Regions from separate parts of the Cryobacterium sp. Hz7 genome, predicted to be linked through region 1. Evidence: predicted binding sites of a transcription regulator. Region 1 holds the regulator's gene; each other region holds the start of a gene.
What was found. The regulator HrcA, encoded in region 1, represses chaperone genes, less so after heat shock. The targets are predictions, from matches to a motif close to TTNGCACTCGNNNNNNNCGAGTGCNAA.

Region 2: groL (chaperonin GroEL) is a predicted target of HrcA. The motif match lies at 1,712-1,738, and genes of this name have one in related genera.
Region 3: groES (co-chaperone GroES) is a predicted target of HrcA. The motif match lies at 2,700-2,726, and genes of this name have one in related genera.

Annotation. Positions count from the first base shown of each region.
Region 1 covers NZ_SOFB01000049.1:278,657-285,583, reverse strand. The annotation lists gene ybeY (rRNA maturation RNase YbeY) at 1-171, opposite strand, end outside; gene E3N86_RS11600 (PhoH family protein) at 168-1,184, opposite strand; gene E3N86_RS11595 (HIT domain-containing protein) at 1,234-1,611, opposite strand; gene E3N86_RS11590 (16S rRNA (uracil(1498)-N(3))-methyltransferase) at 1,634-2,374, opposite strand; gene dnaJ (molecular chaperone DnaJ) at 2,381-3,499, opposite strand; gene hrcA (heat-inducible transcriptional repressor HrcA) at 3,566-4,603, opposite strand; gene E3N86_RS11575 (DUF4870 domain-containing protein) at 4,771-5,217, shown strand; gene E3N86_RS11570 (DUF4870 domain-containing protein) at 5,254-5,631, shown strand; gene hemW (radical SAM family heme chaperone HemW) at 5,634-6,860, opposite strand; gene E3N86_RS11560 (DUF1990 family protein) at 6,865-6,927, opposite strand, start outside.
Region 2 covers NZ_SOFB01000009.1:93,776-100,702, reverse strand. The annotation lists gene groL (chaperonin GroEL) at 48-1,667, opposite strand; gene E3N86_RS01735 (DUF3048 domain-containing protein) at 1,799-2,878, opposite strand; gene E3N86_RS01730 (cold-shock protein) at 2,970-3,173, opposite strand; gene E3N86_RS01725 (LytR C-terminal domain-containing protein) at 3,386-3,964, opposite strand; gene E3N86_RS01720 (DUF3263 domain-containing protein) at 4,027-4,338, opposite strand; gene msrB (peptide-methionine (R)-S-oxide reductase MsrB) at 4,529-4,930, shown strand; gene E3N86_RS01710 (nitroreductase family protein) at 4,934-5,512, shown strand; tRNA gene E3N86_RS01705 (tRNA-Thr) at 5,529-5,601, opposite strand; gene E3N86_RS01700 (thioredoxin domain-containing protein) at 5,675-6,589, opposite strand; gene E3N86_RS01695 (ABC transporter ATP-binding protein) at 6,842-6,927, shown strand, end outside.
Region 3 covers NZ_SOFB01000048.1:94,576-101,502, forward strand. The annotation lists gene E3N86_RS16850 (DUF4190 domain-containing protein) at 1-357, shown strand, start outside; gene E3N86_RS10210 (DUF4190 domain-containing protein) at 455-1,018, shown strand; gene E3N86_RS10215 (DUF4190 domain-containing protein) at 1,038-1,448, shown strand; gene E3N86_RS10220 (methyltransferase domain-containing protein) at 1,474-2,673, opposite strand; gene groES (co-chaperone GroES) at 2,801-3,097, shown strand; gene rarD (EamA family transporter RarD) at 3,199-4,128, shown strand; gene E3N86_RS10235 (ABC transporter substrate-binding protein) at 4,175-4,906, shown strand; gene E3N86_RS10240 (ABC transporter substrate-binding protein) at 5,032-6,327, shown strand; gene E3N86_RS10245 (ABC transporter ATP-binding protein) at 6,547-6,927, opposite strand, start outside.

The DNA of each region.
Region 1 (6,927 bases):
CTCATCCATCCATTGCACGTGCAGCTGCTCCATCGCACCCTCGTCGACGAGGACGATCGCCAGTTCGGCGTCAGAGTGCACGTGCATGGAGTCCAGAGCGTAGGCGGCCAGACGCAGGATGGCGGCCTCATCGACCGGGATAGTCGATTCGTTGTTGATTTCGATGCTCAAGAGGATCTCCGTTTCGGAAGGCGGTCGCGGGGAGTGTTGGGGCGGCCGGGTCCGCGACCTGCGAATTCCCGCGCCTGATCGCTTTCGTAGCGCTCGGCCTGCTTCTGCGCGTCGTATGCGGTCCAGGCGTCGACGATCCGGCCGACCAGGGAGTGCCGCACGACGTCGGCACTGCTCAGACGCACGAAACGGATGTCGTCGACCCCGTCGAGCACCCGGCTCACCAAGCGCAGCCCGCTCGAGCCCGCCGGAAGGTCAATCTGAGTGATGTCCCCGGTCACGACCATTTTCGAGCCGAACCCCAACCGGGTGAGGAACATCTTCATCTGTTCGGCAGTGGTGTTCTGCGCCTCATCGAGCACGACAAAGGAGGAGTTGAGCGTGCGGCCGCGCATATAGGCGAGCGGGGCCACCTCGATGGTTCCGGCTGCGAGCAGTTTGGGCACGAGTTCCGGGTCCATCATCTCGTTCAGGGCGTCGTACAGGGGGCGCAGGTACGGGTCGATCTTCTCGGTGAGGCTGCCCGGCAGGAAGCCGAGTCGTTCCCCGGCCTCGACGGCCGGGCGGGTGAGGATGATCCGTTCGACCTCCTTGCGCTGCAGCGCCTGCACGGCCTTGGCCATTGCCAGGTAGGTCTTGCCGGTTCCGGCCGGCCCGATCCCGAACACGATGGTGTCGGTGTCGATGGCGTCCACGTATTCCTTCTGCCCGATGGTCTTGGGGCGGATGCTCTTGCCGCGGGAGCTGAGGATGGCCGGGCCCAGACGTTCGGAAGGGCTCGTGGAGCTGTCCGTGTCGAGCATCCGTGAGGAGGTGCTCACCTCGGACTCGGCGAGGTCACGCCCGCCGCGCACCATGAGCAGGAGCTCCTCGATCAGGCGACGCGCCGCCTCGACGTGCTCGGTCTCACCGATCAGGGTGACCTCGTTGCCGCGCACGTGCACGCTGACGCCGGGGTGTTCCTTCTCGACGGCGGCGAGCAGACGGTCGTCGGCGCCGAGCAGGCGCACCATGGCAATGCCGTCGACCGTGATGTGTACCTCGGCCTGGCCCGGCCCGGGCTCACCGGAAACCAAGCGTTCCCTCCCCGAGGGTTCCGCCGGCGGCCTGCGGAGCGAGCAGGTGAGCGTGGACGTGGAAAACGGTCTGCCCGACGCTGGCGCCGGTATTGAACACGAGCCGAAACTGGCCGTTGGACAGCCGGGCCGCCACAGCATCCGCCACCTCGATGAGTTCGGTCAGCAGCCCGGGGTCTCCGGCCGCGAGCTCGACCACGTTGCTGTACTCGGATGTTTTCGGCGTGATGACGACATGCACGGGCGCCTGCGGGGCGATGTCGGTGAAGGCGATGATCCGTTCGGTTTCGGCGACGATGGTCGCCGGAACCTCGCGCGCGGCGATGCGAGTGAAGATGGACGGTTCTTGGCCGGTGGAAGACATATCTCTATCTTAAGCTCACGCGCTACCAGCGGCCGAGCGTCACGTTCAGGATGGAGAGGGCGGCCGGGCCGGCGGTGGAGGTGCGCAGCACATTGTCGCCCAGGCGCACCCGGGTGGCGCCTGCCTGCTCGAGCAGGGTCAGCTCGGCCGGGGAGATGCCGCCCTCGGGTCCGACGACGAGCAGGATATCCCGGTCGTCGGTCGGCGCCGCCTGCGAGGTCAACCGTTCGCTCGCGGTGGGCTCCAGCAGCAGCATCCGGGTAGTGCCGGCCAGCTCGGCCAGCATTTTGGTGCTCGCCGGTTCCCCGACCGTGGGCAGCCACGCGCGAATCGACTGTTTCGAGGCCTCGCGCACGATGCTGGACCAGCGATCCCGGCCCTTCTTGATTTTGGCTCCCTCCCAGCGCGTCACGGAGCGGGATGCGGCCCACGGGATCACCCCGTCGATGCCGAGCTCCGTGGCCGCCTGCACAGCCAGTTCGTCCCGGTCTCCCTTGGCGAGAGCCTGGACCAGACGGATGCGCGGCGTCAGCAGCGCGGTCACGGTCACCGTCTCGACGCGCAGGGTCAGCAGCCGCGCATCTGCGTCAACGACGGTGGCGGCGAGCATGAGCCCGGCCCCGTTCCCGATCTGCAGGCGCTCGCCCGGGCGCACCCGGCTGACGGTGACCGCGTGCCGGGCCTCGGCGCCACCGATGCCGACGACCGCCCCCGGCACGCAATCGGCGGCGTGGAGCGCCTCATCGATGAAGAAGTGTGCCATCGACGCCTAGCCGCGAAACCGATCGCGCAGCTTGGCGAAAAGTCCCTGCTGAAAGGCGCTGAGGGCAGGAACCGGCGCCTTGTGGCGGGCCGCAAAGGCCTCGATCAGCTCCCGCTCCTTGTGGTCGAGACGGGTCGGTGTGACCACGTGCACGCCGACCTTCAGGTCGCCGCGTCCGTTCCCGCGCAGACGGGTTACGCCGCGGTCCTTGACCGTGATGATCTCGGCGCTCTGCGTGCCCGGCCTGAGCTCGACCTCGATGTCGCCATCGAGCGCCTTGACGGTCGCGGATCTGCCGAGGATGGCATCCGTCATCGGCACCTCGAGGGTGCAGAGCAGGTCGTCGCCGTCACGGCTGAACACGTCGTGGTGGCGCACCTTCATCTCAAGGTAGAGGTCGCCGTTGGGACCGCCGGCCGGACCAGCCTCGCCGCTGCCGGGCATCTGCAGGCGCAGGCCCGTGTCGACCCCCGCCGGGATGTCGACGGGGACCGTGCGACGCGCTCGCACGCGGCCCTGGCCCTGGCAGGTGACGCAGGGAGTGGCGATGATCGTGCCGTAGCCGCGGCAGGAACCGCAGGGGCTGCTCGTCATGACATTGCCGAGCAGCGACCGCACGGCGCGCTGGATGGTGCCGGTGCCGTGGCAGATGTCGCAGGTGACGGGCGCGGTGCCCGGCTGGCAGCACGTGCCGCTGCAGGTCGCGCACATGATGGCCGTGTCGACCTCGAGCTCCCGGTGCGTGCCGAAGATGATCTCATCGAGGTCGAGGTCGACCCGGATCAGGGCATCCTGGCCGCGCTCACGGCGCGACCGAGGCCCGCGGCTGGATCCCCCGCCGCCGAAGAAGGTCTCGAAAATGTCGCCGAAGTTGCCGAAGTTGCCGTCGAAACCGGCGCCTCCGCCGCCGCCCGAGCGGCCGTTGCCGCCACGGTCGTAGTTGTCGCGTTGCTTGACGTCGCTGAGCACGTCGTAGGCGTGCGTGACGGATTTGAAGCGCTCGGATGCATCCGCGCCCGGGTTCACGTCGGGGTGCAGCTGCCGGGCCAGCCTGCGGTAGGCCTTCTTGATCTCGTCGGTCGAGGCGTCGCGGGCAACGCCGAGTACTTCGTAATGGTCAGCCAAAGCTGGCTCTCCTAGGTCTGTTCTGAAATGTGGTGTTCCGCCGGCTTCTCGGCCGAGGGGAACTGGTCAATTCTCGCCGAGAAGGCGTGAAAGGTAGCGGGCGACCGCACGGACGGCCGCCATGTTGTTCGAGTAGTCCATCCGAGTGGGGCCGAGTACGCCGAGGCGCGCCAGGTTGCCGCCCTGCGAGGAGTAGCCGCTGGTGAGCACGGATGTCTCGGCCAGACCGAACGGGGCATTCTCCCGGCCGATACTGACGGACACGCCGTGCTGGTCAGAGGCCATCTCGCCGAACAGCCGCAGAAGCACGACCTGTTCCTCGATGGCCTCGAGCACCGGGAAAATGCTGCCGGTGAAGTCTTCCTCGGTGCGCACGAGGTTGGCGGCGCCGGCCATCACGAGCCGGTCCTGCCTGTTCGCGCCGACCTGGTCCCGCAGGGTGCCGGTGATCAGATCCACCGCCTCCTGCTGCTCGAGCGGGCCGAGGCCGGAGCCGGCGGTGAGAGAGCTGCCGGTAAGGGTGCTGGCGGCCTCGCTCATGCCGAGCCCGACCAGGGCAGAATTCAGCCGGGTGCGCAGTTCGATCAGAACGGGTTCAGCCAGAGGCCGGGGCAGGTCGACGACGCGTTGCTCGACCCGTCCGGCATCCGTGATCAGAACCGACAGGAGGCGAGTCTCGGACAGGGGCACCAGTTCGATGTGGCGCACCTTCGCGCGGGACAGCGACGGATACTGCACCAGGGCGACCTGATGGGTGAGCTGCGAGAGCAGCCGCACGCTGCGGGCCAGCACCTCGTCAAGGTCGGCCGACTGACCGAGGAACGTCTCGATGGCTTGGCGCTGCGCCGCCGAGAGCGGGCGCAGATCGGCGAGATGGTCGACGAACAGGCGGTAGCCCTTATCGGTGGGGATGCGGCCCGACGAGGTGTGCGGAGCCGCGATCAACTCTTCCTCTTCGAGCAGGGCCATGTCGTTGCGGATCGTGGCCGCCGAGACCCCGAAGGAATGCCGGTCGACGATAGATTTGGAACCGACGGGTTCGCGGGAGGCTACATAGTCCTGAACGATCACACGCAGGACTTCGAGACTGCGATCGGACACCATGGCGCTCGCCTCCTCCCAGCGTCGCGAGTGCAGCATCGATTGGCACTCGCGGTATGTGACTGCCAATCATACCGCGACCGGCTGGGCTTACCCATTGCTCCCCAATGTTGGGGCGCAGTAACTTAGGCATGTAGCACCTCTTCCCCGGTGCACTGAAAGGCATGATCATGAGTAATTTCACTGGTCCCGGACCCGATGATCCGTACCAGGGCCAACGGCCGCCGCAACCGCCCTACCAGCCTGCCGCCCCGGGACCGTCGGCACCCCTGACGGAGGCGGATGACCGCCAATGGGCGTCCCTCGCACATCTGGGCGGGATCCTCATGTTCGTGCCGTCCCTGGTGCTGTGGCTGCTCTTCAAAGACCGCGGACCTCTGACCAGCGTCGAGGCGAAGGAAGCGCTCAACTTTCAGATCACGCTTCTGATCGGCTACTTCGCGATCAACTTTTTTGCGACGGTTATCGGCTTCCTCACATTCGGCATCGGCGGCGTCATCGGCGGTCTCGCCTGGGTGCTGTACATCCTCGGTGTTGTCTTCTCGGTGCTCGGCTACCTCCAGGCGAAGGACGGCAACCACTACCGGTACCCGTTCGCCCTGCGCCTGATCAAGTAGCCCGGCGCACTCGGTTTTTCTTCAGAAGGAGCACCAATGACCAATTCCACCCCACCACCGCCCGCCAACCCGAACCAGGCTCCCACCCCGATGAACCCGGCCGACGAAAAACTGTGGGCCACCCTCGTGCACGTCGGCGGCATTCTGTTCTATTTCGTGCCGGCCCTGATCGGCTACATCGTGCTCAAGGACCGCGGCCCGTTCATCCGGGCACACACCGCGACCGCACTGAACTTCCAGCTCACGCTCCTGATCGCCTACGCGGTCGGCGGCGTCCTGACGATCATCCTCGTCGGCTACCTCGTTCTCCTGGCTGCCTCCGTTCTGATGGTCGTGTTCGGCATCATGGCCGCCTTGGCCGCAAACCGGGGCGAGTACTACACGTATCCGCTGTCGATCAAGTTCGTGAACTGAGTTCAGTCGGCGAGCAGGCGGCGCACGACGGCATCCGCCAGGAGGCGTCCTCTGAGGGTCAGTTCGATCGAACCGAAGAGGGCTGCTTTCGCGTCGATGAGTTCGTCGGCGATGAGTCCCGCCACCTCGTGGCGCCTGAGCGGGCTGAGCGAGTCGATGGGGATACCCTCGCGGATTCGGGTGAGCAAGAGCACCCGCTCCACCTCCTGAGTGGCCGCATCGAGGGTCTCCCGCCCGGCAGCCGGTGAGTCGCCGGCGCGAATCCGATCGCCGTAGGCCGACGGATGCTTGACGTTCCACCAGCGCACCCCACCGATGTGGCTGTGGGCTCCGGGCCCCACACCCCACCAGTCCTGGCTGCGCCAGTAGGCGAGGTTGTGGCGCGAGCGGTGCGCGTCATCCGTCGCCCAGTTGCTGACCTCATACCAGCCGTAGCCTGCCGAGGACAGTAGGTCGTCGGCCAGCTCATAGAACTCGGCCTGAACGTCGTCATCGACAGGGGCCAGTTCGCCGCGCTTGATCTGGCGGGCCAGCTTGGTGCCCTCCTCGACGATAAGCGAGTAGGCGCTGACGTGGGTGGGAGCCTGCCGGATGGCGTGCTCGAGGCTGGTGCGCCAATCGACGAGGGTCTCCCCCGGTGTGCCGTAGATCAGGTCGAGGGACACGTCGAGGCCGGCCTCGCGCGCCCACTGCACCACAAGCGGCACCCGCTCGGGGTCGTGGGTGCGCTCGAGGGTGGCCAGCACGCTCGGTACCGCGGACTGCATGCCGAAGGACACCCGGGTGAAGCCGGAGTCGGCGAGGCGGCCGAGGTAGGCGGCGTCGACGGAGTCGGGGTTCGCCTCGGTGGTCACCTCGGCGCCGGGTGCGATCCCCCAGGTGGAGCGCACGGCCTCCAGCATCCGCACCAGGTCGTCGGCCGGGAGCAGGGTGGGGGTGCCGCCGCCGAAGAAGACGGTCGCCGCCTGGCGGGCCGGCACGCCCGACTGAGTCAGGATCCGGCCAGCCGACTGGACCTCGGTGATCGCCTGGCCGGCATAGTCATGCTGGCTTGCGCCCCGCAACTCGGTGGCGGTATAGGTGTTGAAGTCGCAGTAGCCGCAGCGGACCCGGCAGAACGGCACGTGCAGGTAGACGCCGAAATCGCGCTGGGCTGCTCCCACGGCGGCCGAGGCCGGCAGCAGTCCGTCGCTGGGTGCGGAGTCGCCGAGGGGAAGGGCACTGCCCATGCGGTTAGACCGCGCCGATCGGATGCAGCGCGCGTAGGTACCGAGCGGTGATTTTGGCCTGTTGCCG
Region 2 (6,927 bases), on a different contig from region 1:
TCCCGGCGGAGGCGCCCTGTGTTGTGAAGCGGTGAAGCGGTGTGGACTTAGAAGTCCATTCCGCCGCCCTGGTCGCCGGCCGGAGCAGCGTTCTTCTCCGGCTTGTCGGCGACTACGGCCTCGGTGGTGAGGAACAGTCCGGCGATCGACGCTGCGTTCAGCAGCGCGGAACGGGTGACCTTCACCGGGTCATTGATTCCGGCGGCGAGCATGTCGACGTACTCACCGGTCGCGGCGTTGAGGCCCCAACCGATCGGCAGGTTGCGCACCTTGTCGGCGACAACGCCCGGCTCCATGCCGGCGTTGAGGGCGATCTGCTTGAGTGGAGCGTCGATGGCAACCTTGACGATGTTCGCTCCCGTTGCCTCGTCGCCGACCAGCTCGAGCTTCTCGAACGCGGTCTTGCCGGCCTGGATCAGCGCAACGCCACCACCGGCGACGATGCCCTCTTCGACGGCAGCCTTCGCGTTGCGGACGGCATCCTCGATGCGGTGCTTGCGCTCCTTGAGCTCAACCTCCGTCGCGGCGCCGGCCTTGATGACTGCGACTCCGCCGGCGAGCTTGGCGAGGCGCTCCTGGAGCTTCTCGCGGTCGTAGTCACTGTCGGTGTTTTCGATCTCGCTGCGGATCTGCTGGACACGTCCGGCGATGGCTTCGGGGTCTCCGGCGCCTTCGACGATGGTGGTCTCGTCCTTGGTGATGACGATCTTGCGCGCGTTGCCGAGGAGGTCAAGCGTGACGTTCTCGAGCTTGAGACCGACCTCTTCGCTGATGACCTGTCCACCGGTGAGGATGGCGATGTCCTGCAGCTGGGCCTTGCGACGGTCGCCGAAGCCGGGAGCCTTGACGGCGACCGACTTGAAGATTCCGCGGATCTTGTTCACCACGAGCGTGGCCAAGGCCTCGCCGTCGACGTCCTCGGCGATGATGAGGAGCTGCTTGCCGGTCTGGATGACCTTGTCCACGATGGGGAGCAGGTCCTTGATGTTGGAGACCTTGGAGTTGACGATCAGGATGTAGGGGTCTTCGAAGACCGCTTCCTGACGGTCGGGGTCGGTCACGAAGTAGGCGGACAGGAAGCCCTTGTCGAAGCGCATGCCCTCGGTGAGCTCGAGCTCGGTGCCGAGAGTGTTCGACTCCTCGACGGTGACAACACCCTCCTTGCCGACCTTGTCGATGGCCTCGGCGATGATGGCGCCGATTTCGGCGTCACCGGCGGAGATGGAAGCGGTGGCCGCGATCTCTTCCTTGGTCTCGACCTCTTTGGCGTTGGCGATGAGCTCAGCGATCACGGCGGCCGTGGCCTTCTCGATGCCACGCTTGAGGCTGATCGGGTCTGCTCCGGCCGCGACGTTGCGCAGGCCTTCACGAACGAGCGCCTGAGCCAGGACGGTGGCGGTGGTGGTTCCGTCGCCCGCGACGTCATCGGTCTTCTTGGCGACCTCCTTGACGAGCTCGGCACCGATCTTCTCGTACGGGTCGTCGAGTTCGATCTCCTTGGCGATGGACACGCCATCGTTGGTGATCGTGGGAGCGCCCCACTTCTTTTCCAGCACCACGTTACGTCCGCGCGGGCCGAGGGTGACCTTGACAGTGTCAGCGAGGATGTTCAGGCCACGCTCAAGGCCGCGACGGGCCTCTTCGTTGAAAGCAATGATCTTTGCCATATGTGTTTCTCGTCCCTCCCGGACGTTACCAAAACGGTGATGGGTTGGCACTCAAACAGAGAGAGTGCCAAGTAGATTCTGGCACTCTGGGGTCGAGAGTGCAAGTGAACGGCAAGGTGCCGCGGCCGCGGCTACGGCACCAGCACAACCGTGCCTCGGTCCGACGGCACCAGCTCGATCCAGGTGTTACCGGCGGCGAGACGAATCGTCACGCCGAAGTCATCGACGAGACGGATGGGGGCGGTCTGGTCGGCCTTGGACCAGACCGCATGCACGGACTTGCCGCCGGCCGACACCCAGGCTTCCCCCGAACCGATCATTGTCGTCGTGGGAACATCTCCGTAGGTGCCGTCGATCGCGACCCGCAGGACCAGGACGTTGGTCGCCCGCAGCTGCGCACCGGTGGCGTCGAGGTCAGGTGCGCCCTCCTGCGAGCGCAGGTAGGCAGCACCGGCCGCATCCCACGTCCAGCCGGGCCAACGGGCGGTGGAGAAGGTGGAGTTGATCGCCGCGACGGGCGCGCCGTCGACGGCCGCGGACGATCCCTGCACGGTCGCGGAGTAGGCAAATTGCTGGTTCGGCGGCGGCACGGTGGCGTTCCGCGCGACGAGCGCTGAGGCCTGGAGGATGACGTTGTGCGGGGCTTCCCGGTCATCCGAACGCGCGAAGAGGCCGGTGTCGTCGGTATCGAAAGCGGCGCTGACGACATCCGTCGCGTCCATCAGGTCGATGAATTTCTGTTGGCCGCCGGAATAAGCCGCGATTCCGCCGAAGGGCGCGATGATGTCCGGGTCCATGGGTCGGATCGATCGCACCGGCCCGACGAGTTCAGGCACGTCGGAATGCCAGACCGCGACATAACGGGTCAGCCCGCCCTCGACCAGTTCTTCGAGGACGATGTCGGCGCGCTCGAGAGAGAGCTGCGGCCTGGCCGCTTCGTGGTTGTCGATCTTCACCGAGAGGGCAGGGTTCTGGAGGCTCCCGGCCGGCACACTCGTGCCACGCAATGGGGCGACCGCCGGGTCTGCGGCCGACTCGAAGGTGGAGTTCCAGGGCGTGCTGGTCGAGCTTGCCGGCGGCTTCGGCGCGTCACTGGCGCATGCGGAGACCAGCAGAAGGGGCGGCAGAAGGACGACCCCGAGCATCCGGATGGACCGGATTCTCGGTGCCGCACTTCGTCGCTGCGCTTGAACCACTATTTTCGTTGTCACGCCCCAAACCCTAACGCGGCTGCACTGCCGCGCACACATGCCTGGGAGCGACCCGACCCTGCGGTCGACCGCTGGAACATCCCCCGCTGGATCAGATCGGACGAACCGCTTCTGCCTGGGGCCCCTTTGCCCCTGTACCCAGTTCGAAGATGACGTGCTGTCCCTCTTCCAGAACCTTGTAGCCGTGCATGTCGATGGCCGAGTAGTGGACGAAGACGTCCTGGCCACCTCCATCGACGGTGATGAAGCCGAAACCCTTTTCAGCGTTGAACCATTTGACGGTTCCGTTCGCCATGTATAACTCCTTGTTGCTGTGAATTCGTCGACACGCGCCCGCTGGCCGTACCGGGCCTGGCGCAAGGATTGCGTCCATTGCATTCGACCGATGGAATACGTCTCCTGCGAGAACGCCCGGTCAAACAAAATGAGGGACCAACGCCCAATTTACGGAAGCTCCGGAAGAACGAAAGGGGGTTGACGCGCGAGCGCCGGACGTATAGGCGACGGCTATTCGGCCGGCTCGTAGTCGGCGCCGACAACAACGGTCAGGTCCGCTGCGGAATCGGCGAAATCGCTTGAAAGCAGCACCTCCGAGCCGGGCAGTGACTCCGCGACTCCGCGGGCCGCTCCCTCCAGGGCCGCGTCGGCGTAGTAAACCGTCGTCGTCTGCACATCCTCCGTGCTCGCGTTGTCCAGCTCTTCGATCGTCCAGCCCTCCGCCTCGAGGAGATCGCCAACGGACCGGGCGATCCCCTCGCCGGCGGTCCCGTTCAAAACGGTCACGGTCGAGTCAGGGTCCACGGTCGCGGCCGGCGTCGGCACCGGCGCCGGAGTGTCACTCGGAGTGGCGCTCGGCTCAACCGTGCTGTCAGCAGTCGTCGCCGTGCCCGGCAACCCGAAGTTCAGGTTGTTGTTCAGGACGGCCAGGCCGACGACTCCGATTCCGACTAGCAGCACGGTTGCGCCAAGAGACCACCACACTGCGACCCAGCCGCGCCCTTTCTTGCCGGGCGCGCGGTGGGCCCCCACCCGCTCCAGGAAGTGCGGGAAGTGGTCGAAGCGGTCTTTAGCGTAGGAATTCGGCATCGTGAGGCTGGTCAGATCCTTTGTAGTGGTGATGAGACACGGGAAGGGTGCAGGTCAGGGAGTCAATCGGTGGACTGTAGCGACCGGCGGCCCCTTGCCTGCGACCGGGCGTCGCGCAGCCGCTGCAGGCGTTTCACCAGCATCGGGTCGTGGGCCAGGGCCAGCGGCGAGTCGATCACAACCCCCAGTAGTTGATAGTACCGGGCGGCCGAGAGGCCGAACTCGGCCCGGATCGCCTGTTCCTTGGCGCCGGCATGCTTCCACCACTGCCGCTCGAAGGCGAGGATCAACCGGTCGCGCGCGGACAAGCCTGCCGGCGAGGAGGACTCCGAGGCAGGCTCCGCGGGAGTCGACGAGCCGGGAGCTCCGTCCACGTGCCACCTCCCTCGATCTCTGCAATCCTAATTGTCGATGCCTGCGTACTCGCTGGGCCGTTGGCCGTGCTGTCCAAGGTGGAAAATCCTGCCGGGCTCCTGATCGAGGAATACCACCGCGGTCTGGCGAGTTTAGTGTTGATACGGACAGATTTCGGCCTCTCCGGGGTCGAGCAGGAAGGAACGGAACATGGACTACGAGGTCGAGAAGTCGGATGCGCAGTGGCGCGCGGAGCTGAGCCCCGAGCAGTACGCCGTACTGCGCGGCGCCGCCACCGAGCGGGCGTGGGCCGGCGAGCTCCTCGATGAGGGCCGCTCCGGGATTTACACCTGCGGGGCTTGCAATGCCGAGCTGTTCAAAAGCGGCACGAAGTTCGACTCCGGTTGCGGCTGGCCGAGCTTCTACGAATCGGTGCGTCCCGAGGCCGTTGAACTCCTCGAAGACCGCACCCTCGGGGTTGTGCGCACCGAGGTGCGCTGTGCTAAGTGCGGCTCTCACCTGGGCCACGTTTTCGACGACGGATTCGGAACGCCCACCGGCGACCGGTACTGCATGAACTCCATCTCGCTCAATTTCAAGCCGGTCGAGTAAGCGTTGCCCGACCTCCTTGATACGGTCAATCATCGACGCTCCCACTCCAAGGTCACCGGGCAGGCACCGAGCCATGCGGAACTGCTGCCTTTGGTGGCTGTCGCGGCCCGTGTCGCCGACCATGGCGCTCTGCGTCCGTGGCGGCTGATCGAGTTGCGCGGTGACGCCCGGCGCCGCCTGGGCGAGGCCATGGTCGAGGCCGCCGGCCTGAACGGCGCCGAAGCCGCCAGGCTGGCCGCTAAGCCGCTGCGCGCCGAACTTCTGATCGCCGTGGTCGCGAGCCGTCGCGAAAGCGACACGGTGGCGGTCTGGGAACAGGACGCCGTCGCGGCCGGTGTCGCCCACATGCTGAGCCTTCTCCTCGCCGCCCAGGGCTGGGGCGTCATGTGGCGTTCCGGCGCCCTGGCCCGCACGCAGCCGGTGAACGAAACCCACGGCCTCGCGGCCTCGGAAGAATTGCTCGGCTGGCTGTACGTCGGGGGCATTCCGGCCGATGCAAAACCGGGCGTGCGCTCGCCGATCGATCCGACGGATTTTCTCAGCGCCCTCGAGGAAACCGTCACCGAGAGAATCACGATCTGAAGCGATGAGAGAACAGGGCCGGCCACGGGACTTGAACCCGTAACCCCCACTTTACAAGAGTGGTGCGCTACCAATTGCGCCAGGCCGGCATGAGGCGATTGACGCCTTGACTAATCATTCTAAATGACGAACCCGTGCTGTGCCGCCATCGAAGCGGGGCGACTACCCTGCCGGTGCCGGCTCGGGGGTCGGCGTCGAGGTGGAGTAGGTCGCGCCAGCCGCCTGTAGCACGAAGGCCGCGAACTCCCTCGGGTCGTCGAGTGCGCCGACGTACTGCTTTCCGTTGACGAGCACGGTGGGTGTGCCGGTGATGGCCTCGACCTCGGTGTTCGGCAACGGACCGGACAGAGCCCGGTCGGTGGATGCGATGACCCACGATTTGAAGGTCGTATCGTCAATGCACGCGTTAATCTGCGACACCCGGTCGCTCACGCCGGCGTCCTTCACGAGGCCCTTGATGGCCGCGTCGTCGTGACCGGCAGTGCCCTCCTTGGGCTGTTCCTGGAACAGGATGGCGTTGAAGTCGTAGAAGTTTGCGGGGGAGTAATTGGCCACACATGCAGCGGCGTTCGCAGCCCGAAGCGAGTATTTCGTGCCGGAGGACTTGTGGGTCAGGATCGAAACCGGGTGGATCTCCACGGTCGCGGCACCCGACGTGACCCACTGGCTGATCTGGTCACTGTTGGCGGCATCGAACTCGCTGCAGAACGGACAGAGGTAGTCGGCGTAGACGCGAATGTCGGCGACCGTGCCGGTCGCATCCGGCTTGGACGGTATCGGCTTGGCCTCGGGCTGGAGTGCAGAGGTCGTGACCGGGGTCATCCCCTCGGAGATCAGCACGCCGTCACTGGCCATGTTCGCCGGACCGGGGCCGACCGGGGGAATCGAGTTGATGATGACCACGGCGATGACCGCGGCAATGGCGACGCCGGCGACGGCGATTCCGCTGCGCAGGGCGACCCGGTAACGGCGGTCCTTCTTCTTCTGCTCCTCGCGGATCCGCTTGGCCTTGGTGCGCACCGCGTCACGTCGCTGATTCTTTGAGGGACGGCTGTCGCCCGATCCGCCAATAGTCATGAATGCTCGCTCCGAGTAGTTAGTGCAGAGGCAAGCCATTTGCGAATGCCTCCCAAATAGTAGGTCCCCTTTCTGGGAAACGTCCAGACGGGGCCTGTGGGCGGGCTCCGCCGCAGAATTCCCGCCGTCGCAGCGATCCCCCGACATGACATACTTAGAAAGTTGACCTGACGCACATGACGCGTGTCAGGCGTAATAACCCATCACAACGGATCGTCCGGCACGTACCTGCCGGTGAAGGAGTAATCAACCATGGCTTCAGTCACGTTCGACAAGGCGACCCGCCTGTATCCGGGTTCCTCTATTCCCGCCGTTGACAAGCTCGACCTGTCGGTTGC
Region 3 (6,927 bases), on a different contig from region 1:
AACGAGCCGCCGGTTAACCCGCCCAAGTTCCAGCCGCCGGCGGCGCAGGCCGCTCCGGCCTACGCCCAGCCGGGCTACCCCCAGTCCTACGCGCCGCAGGGCCCGTCCGAGAAGTACAACGTGCTGTCCATTGTGTCGCTCGTGACCTCGGTGCTCGGGATCTCCCTGGTCGGCATCATCACCGGCCACATCAGTCTGAGCCAGATCGGGAAGACTGGAGAAAAGGGACGGGGACTCGCGATTGCCGGCCTCATTGTCGGCTACGCCGGCCTGGCGGCTCAGCTCCTGGCCGTCGTCCTGCTGATCCCGTTGATGATCGCGATCGCGAACGACCCGACCCTGCTCAATACCTACTGACCCGGTGGCCACGGGCAGAAATTCCGCGCGTCGATGACCCGTGACCCGATATGCAATTAGCGACGCCACCCCGTTGTCCGGAAAGGAATGAATTCGCATGAGCGATTCCAACAACCCCAGCAACTCTGACGTGCCCCGCGTGCCTGACGTGCCCCAGGTGCCCGGCGTGCCGGAGGTGCCTGACGTGCCGCAGGTCCCCGATATCCCGCGCGACGAGCAGGGGGCGTCCGCCGCCCCGCCGGCGTACAACGGCCCGACCCCGCCGGCCTCCGTCCCGCCCGCCTACGGCGCCGCGACCCCGCCGCCCGGCTACGGCACCCCGGCGGTGACCCAGGCGCCTGCCCATGGCGACGCGTATTCGTCGCCCTTCGGTGCGGTCGCCGCGAAGCAGCCGATTTTCAGCATCTTGGCGCTGGTCGCCGGCGTTATCGGCGTGCTCGGCTCGCCGATCGTGTTCCTCCCGATTGTGGGTGGCATCCTTGGACTGTTCATCCCCGCCGCCGCGGTCGTCCTGGGCTTCCTCGGTAAGTCGAAGGAGCCGCAGGCGAGGGGCTTCTGGCTGACCGGGCTGATCACGGGGTTCATCGGCGTCGGTCTGGCACTGGTCAGTATCGTGATCTGGTCTGTCTTCTTCGCCACCATCCCCACCTCGTCGTACTGAGCGGAAGATAGCAGCGGGGATGGTTGGGGAGGAACGGGACTGGTCCCGCAACGATGACTTCCGGGTCGACCTCACCCGGCCTCCGGCGCCCGCTCCGGGGGAGCTGGACTACGCGTCGACCATCACAGCCCCTACCGAATGGGTGCCGTACGTCTACACCGACAGCGAGCTGACCGCGCAGGCAGGCCAGGGCGGGCTGTCCATCGCATCGCTCGTCTTCGGGCTGCTGGGGCTGCTGATCGCGGTCTTCGGCGTCTGGGGTGCGGCGCTCTCCCTGGCCGCGGTCGTGCTGGCCGTGATGGCCCGCGTGACCGAGCGCCGTGCCAGCACCGCGTGGGCCTACGGGCTGTGGACCGGGCTGGCCGGGCTGGTCCTCGCGGTCGGGTGGGTGTTGATCGTCACACAGGTGCTGACGGTCGTGCCCGGCTGAGCCATGCTGTCCTTCGCCGCTGGCCTCAGTCGAGTGGCGGAATCCGCTCCACCAGCAGAGCCACCCGGTGGCCGGCGGCCCGGGTGAGCACGAGCGTCGCCGACTCGGGGCCTTTGAGCTTCAGTCGGGTGCGCAGGGTGGCCGGGTCGACGTCCACGCCGCGTTTCTTGATCTCGAGAGTGCCGATGCGGCGTTCTTGTAGGCCCAGCCGCAGCTTCTTCTCGTCGACCGGCAGCACCTCGAGCACCCGGAATGCGGTGGCGAAGGGCGTGCGTTGCAGGGTCTCGGAGGTGAGGTACGCGATCCCCTCGCTCAGCATCGACGCGTCGAGCGACCGGGCCAGGTCCCCGATCAGACGGGCACGGATGATCGCGCCGTCCGGCTCGTACAGGTAGTCGCCCAGCACTCCCACCGGGGCATCCGTGCTGTCGTGGGGCGCGGTCAGTTCGTGGATCCCGGTCCGGCCGAGCAGCAGGGCGGAGCGACGAATGCCGGCGCGCGCCAGTGCTCCGAACCACAGCCCCATCTCCACGAGCTTGCCGTCCACGGAGACCCACTGAGACTCGGCCTCCGCGGGGATCAGCTCGCGGTCGTGGCCCGGCCCGAGCTTGACGCCGACGGGCATCCGCTCACTGAGACCGAAGACAAAATCGAGGTGCGGGGAGTAGTCCTCCGGCCGGGTCAGGCGCGAGGTGTTGGAGTGCCCGGCGGTGCGCCGGGCCGGGTCGAGCCAGGCGGCGTCGAAGCCGGCCAGATCGACGTCTTCCGCGGACGAGTGCAGCACGCTCGCGTTCTCGAACGGAGCCAGGTTGTAGCTGGCGACGGTCGCGGTCACCTCGTCGGCGTCCACCCCCGTCACCGTGAGGTCCATGGCGGCCAGGGCCATGGCGTCGCCTCCGATGCCGCAGCCGAGGTCGACGACCCGGTTCAGGGACGCGCCCGCGAAGCGGCCGGCGTGCAGCGCCGCCACCCGCAGCCGGGTGGCCTGCTCGAGGCCGGCCTCCGTAAACAGCATGCGGCCGGCGAACTCGCCGAACTTGGGCACGGCCCTGGCTCGGAGCCGGGACTGGCTGAGCACCGCGGTGACCAGCTCGGGGCTGTGTCCGGCCTTGCGGAGTTCGCTCACCACCCGCACGACGTCGGCGGCCGCGTCGTACGGCGGCAACGAGTCCAGCAGGCGCAAACCGCCCGGCGATAACAGCTCGACGAGCTCTGAGCGTTCCATCGTGTAAACCTATCAACACGACGCATCTGGCACTCACGTTGCGTGAGTGCCAGATGCGCCCTAAACTCGTCTTGGCACTCTCGCTGTGAGTCTGCTAACTATGTCTTAGCTAAGAAAGAGGTCAACCGTGTCGGTCTCCATCAAGCCGCTCGAGGATCGCATCGTCATCAAGCAGGTCGACGCAGAGCAGACCACCGCATCAGGTCTGGTCATTCCTGACACCGCCAAGGAAAAGCCCCAGGAGGGCGAAGTTGTCGCAGTCGGCCCCGGCCGCATTGACGACAACGGCAACCGCATTCCACTCGACGTCGCCGTCGGCGACAAGGTGATCTACTCCAAGTACGGTGGAACCGAAGTCAAGTTCGGTGGTGAGGACCTCCTCGTCCTGTCGGCCCGCGACGTGCTCGCAGTCGTCGTTCGCTAGCCACACCCACGCAACGATAGAATCCCGGATGGCCCTGGCCATCCGGGATTCGTCGTTAAGAAAGGTCCGCTGTGGCGCAAGACCCTCTTCCACCCGGGAAAATCCGCGCGGCCCGCCCGGCGCGGTCGGAGCAGAGCAAGGGACTGATCTACGCGGTCCTCGCCTACACCCTCTGGGGCACGCTGCCGCTCTACTTTCTGCTCCTCGCGCCCAGTGGTGCCTTCGAGATCGTGGCCTGGCGGGTTCTCTTCTCCCTGGTGTTCTGCGCACTGCTGATCACGGTCACGCGCAAGTGGAAGTCCTTCCTCGCGCTGCTGCGGAGGCCTCGCATCGTGTTCACCATGGGTCTGGCCGGCCTGCTGATCTTCGTCAACTGGCAGACCTACGTCTTCGCCGCCCTCAGCGGCCACGTGGTCGAGGCAGCCCTCGGCTACTTCATCAACCCGATCGTGACCGTGTTCCTCGGCGTCATTCTGCTGCGCGAGAGGCTGCGCCTGCTGCAGTGGGTGGCCGTGGGAATCAGCCTCGGGGCCGTCGTCGTGCTCACCGTCGGCTACGGCTCGCTGCCGTGGGTGTCGCTCATCCTCGCGTTCTCGTTCGGATTCTACGGATTGATCAAGAAAAGGGTCGGCCGCGACGTCGATGCCGTCGCCGGACTCACCCTCGAAACGGTCTGGCTCGCACCCATCGCCGTGGTGCAGCTGATCGTGGTGGCCTCTGTCTCCGGTCTCACCTTCGGAAGCGTGTCCATCTGGCATACCGTGGGGCTGCTGGCAGCAGGTGTTGTGACCGCTGTGCCGCTGTTGTTCTTCGCCGCCGCGGCCCGGCGCCTGCCTCTGACATACATGGGTCTGATCCAGTACTTCGCTCCGATCCTGCAGTTCCTGGTCGGCGTCTTCGTGCTGCTCGAGCCCATGCCGCCCGAGCGCTGGGTCGGTTTCGCACTGGTCTGGGTGGCGCTGGTCGTTCTCACGACCGACATGGTCCTCACCGGACGCGCGCCCCGGCGTGCGTCCCTTGAACCGGTCTGAGCCCCGCTACGCTCGGGGACGCACCTCGTATGTGAAAGGACACCGGATGCGCACTGCGTCGACTTCCCTGCCCGTCATCCTCGTCGGGGCGCTCGCCTGCGTGCTCCTGCTGTCCGGATGTAGGGCTGAGGTCGCGCCGCCCGCAGTCGAGCCCGCTGCCGCCGCGTCCGTCGTGGTGGCTCCGTCCGGTGACGGGACCGTGCGCCTCGGAACTCTGTTCCCCATGACGGGCCCGGCGGCGGCCAGTGGTGCGGCACAGGTGGCCGGCTCCGAACTGGCCGCCCGGGAGATCACCGAGCAGGGCCGAATTCTCGGGACTCCGATCGAGATCATCCACCGCGACTCCGCCGTCGACCCGGCGACGTCGCTGACCGACTTGTTGGCTCGTGGCGTCGACGTCGTGCTGTGGGACGCCACCGTTCCGATGCCGGGCGATCTGGCCGCCGCCGTCGCGGCGGCGCCGGTGGTACTGCTGTGGCTCGGCGACTTCGCGAACGGAGGCACGCCGCTGGCCGCCAGTGACGGCTTCGCTGCGCGCCTGCGCACCCTCGATCCAGGGCTGGTCGACACTGCCGGCGGCGGTGAAGCCTATGACGGAGTCGTCCTGAGCGCCCTGGCCGCAGCACGGGCCGGAGACGACGGTGCGGCGTCGATCAGGCCCGCTCTCGACCAGGTCAGTACCGGGGCGTTCGCCTGCGCATCCTGGGGAGAATGTGCGGCCGCGCTGGCTGATGCGCAACAGATCGCTTATCAGGGCGTCACCGGCCGCCGATCGTAACGATTTGGTCTGCGTTACACGGATGTAACCCGGTTGCCTTGTTTCGCGCGATTCCTGTCAATAATGTGACAGAACGGCAGTCAATCGACCGCTGTCATTTCTCATTCCTAGTCCCAAGGAGCAACATGAGCGTATTCGCGAAGGCCTCGGCCTCCCGCTCAGTTCGGGCAGTCGTCACTGGAGTCGCCTTGGTCGGCGTCAGTGCACTTCTGCTCACCGGCTGCAGCAGCAACACCACTGAGCCGGCTGCATCGGAAGCCCCCGCCGCGAGCGGAGACGCCCAGGCCATCACGGCCGGCGACCGTGACCTGACCCTGAAGGTCGGCACCATCCTTCCCCAGAGTGGCGCCCTGGCCTTCCTCGGCCCGCCCGAAGAGGCCGGCGTCGCCCTGGCCGTCAAGGACATCAACGACGCGAACCTCGGATTGACCGTTGAGGCCATCTTCCGTGACTCCGGCGACACCACGACGGACACCGCGACCGGTTCGGTGACCGACCTTCTCTCGCAGAAGGTTTCCGCCATCATCGGCGCGGCATCCTCCGGCGTCTCCAAGACCGTGATCGACCAGATCACCGGCGCGGGCGTCGTGCAGTTCTCCCCGGCCAACACCTCGGCGGACTTCACGAAGTACGCCGACAAGGACCTCTACTGGCGCACCGCCCCGTCCGACCTGCTGCAGGGTGAAGTCCTGGGCACCCAGATCGCCGACGACGGCAACAGCACCCTCGGCCTGATCGTGCTCAACGACTCTTACGGCACCGGCCTGGCCGAGTCCACGACGACCGCCTTCGAGGCTGCGGGCGGCGAGGTTGTCGCCACGTCCCTGTTCAACGAGGGTGACTCCAACTTCGCCGCTCAGATCTCCGAAGTGACCGCCGCCAACCCCGACGCGATCGCCCTGATCACGTTCGACCAGGCCAAGGTCATCACCCCCGCACTGGTCGGCTCCGGCTTCCCCGGTGGCAACCTGTACTTCGTGGACGGCAACCTGTCCGACTACAGCAAGGACTTCGACGCCGGCATCATCACCGGTGCCAAGGGCACGCTGCCCGGCCTCGACGTAGGAACCCTCGGCGACTTCACCGATCGTCTCAAGGAGATCGACCCCACCCTGACCGACTTCAGCTACGCGGCAGAATCTTACGACGCCGTCATGCTCGTCGCGCTGGCCGCCTACGCGGCCAACGACGTCTCAGGTGAGGCCATCTCCAAGCACCTCCGCCAGGTCTCTGGGGGAACCGGCGACGGCACCACGGTCTCCGACTTCACCGCGGCGGCTAAAGCCCTCGCGGCCGGCGACCAGGTCGACTACGAGGGCTTCTCCGGCCCGGTCACGTTCGATGAGAACGGCGACCCGACCGAGGCAACCATCGGCGTCTACGAGTACCTCGAAGACAACACGTACAAGCGCATCAACTAGTCACGATTCGTCGCTGACCGGCATTCGATCTGGAAGGGCCCCGACTTCGGTCGGGGCCCTTCTTCGTGCGCCCGGTGACGGCCGTCACCCGGTGACGCCCCTCTCCCGGACACGATCGGCGTCACCGGACACGGAGCACCGGACACACGGAAGCGGCGCCCGAAGATCTCGGGCGCCGCTTCGTCGTGCGGGGCGTGCAGTCGGTGCTGGCGGCTCCGGCTAGTCGTCCTGGCCGAGGGTGCCGAGGTAGAGGCCGATCACCTTGGGATCGTTCAGCAGCTCGCGGCCGGTGCCCGTGTAGGCGTCACGGCCCTGGTCGAGCACGTAACCGCGGTCGCAGATCTGCAGGCACCGGCGCGCATTCTGCTCCACCATGATCGTGGTCACGCCGGCCTTGTTGATCTCCTTGACACGCAGGAACGCCTCGTCCTGGCGCACGGGGGAGAGGCCTGCGCTCGGCTCGTCGAGCAGCAGTACGTGCGGGCCCATCATCAGCGCCCGCGACATGGCCACCATCTGGCGTTCCCCGCCGGACAGCGATCCGGCGCGCTGCTGCAGACGCTTCCCGAGCTCCGGGAAGATCTCCGTGACGAACTCGAG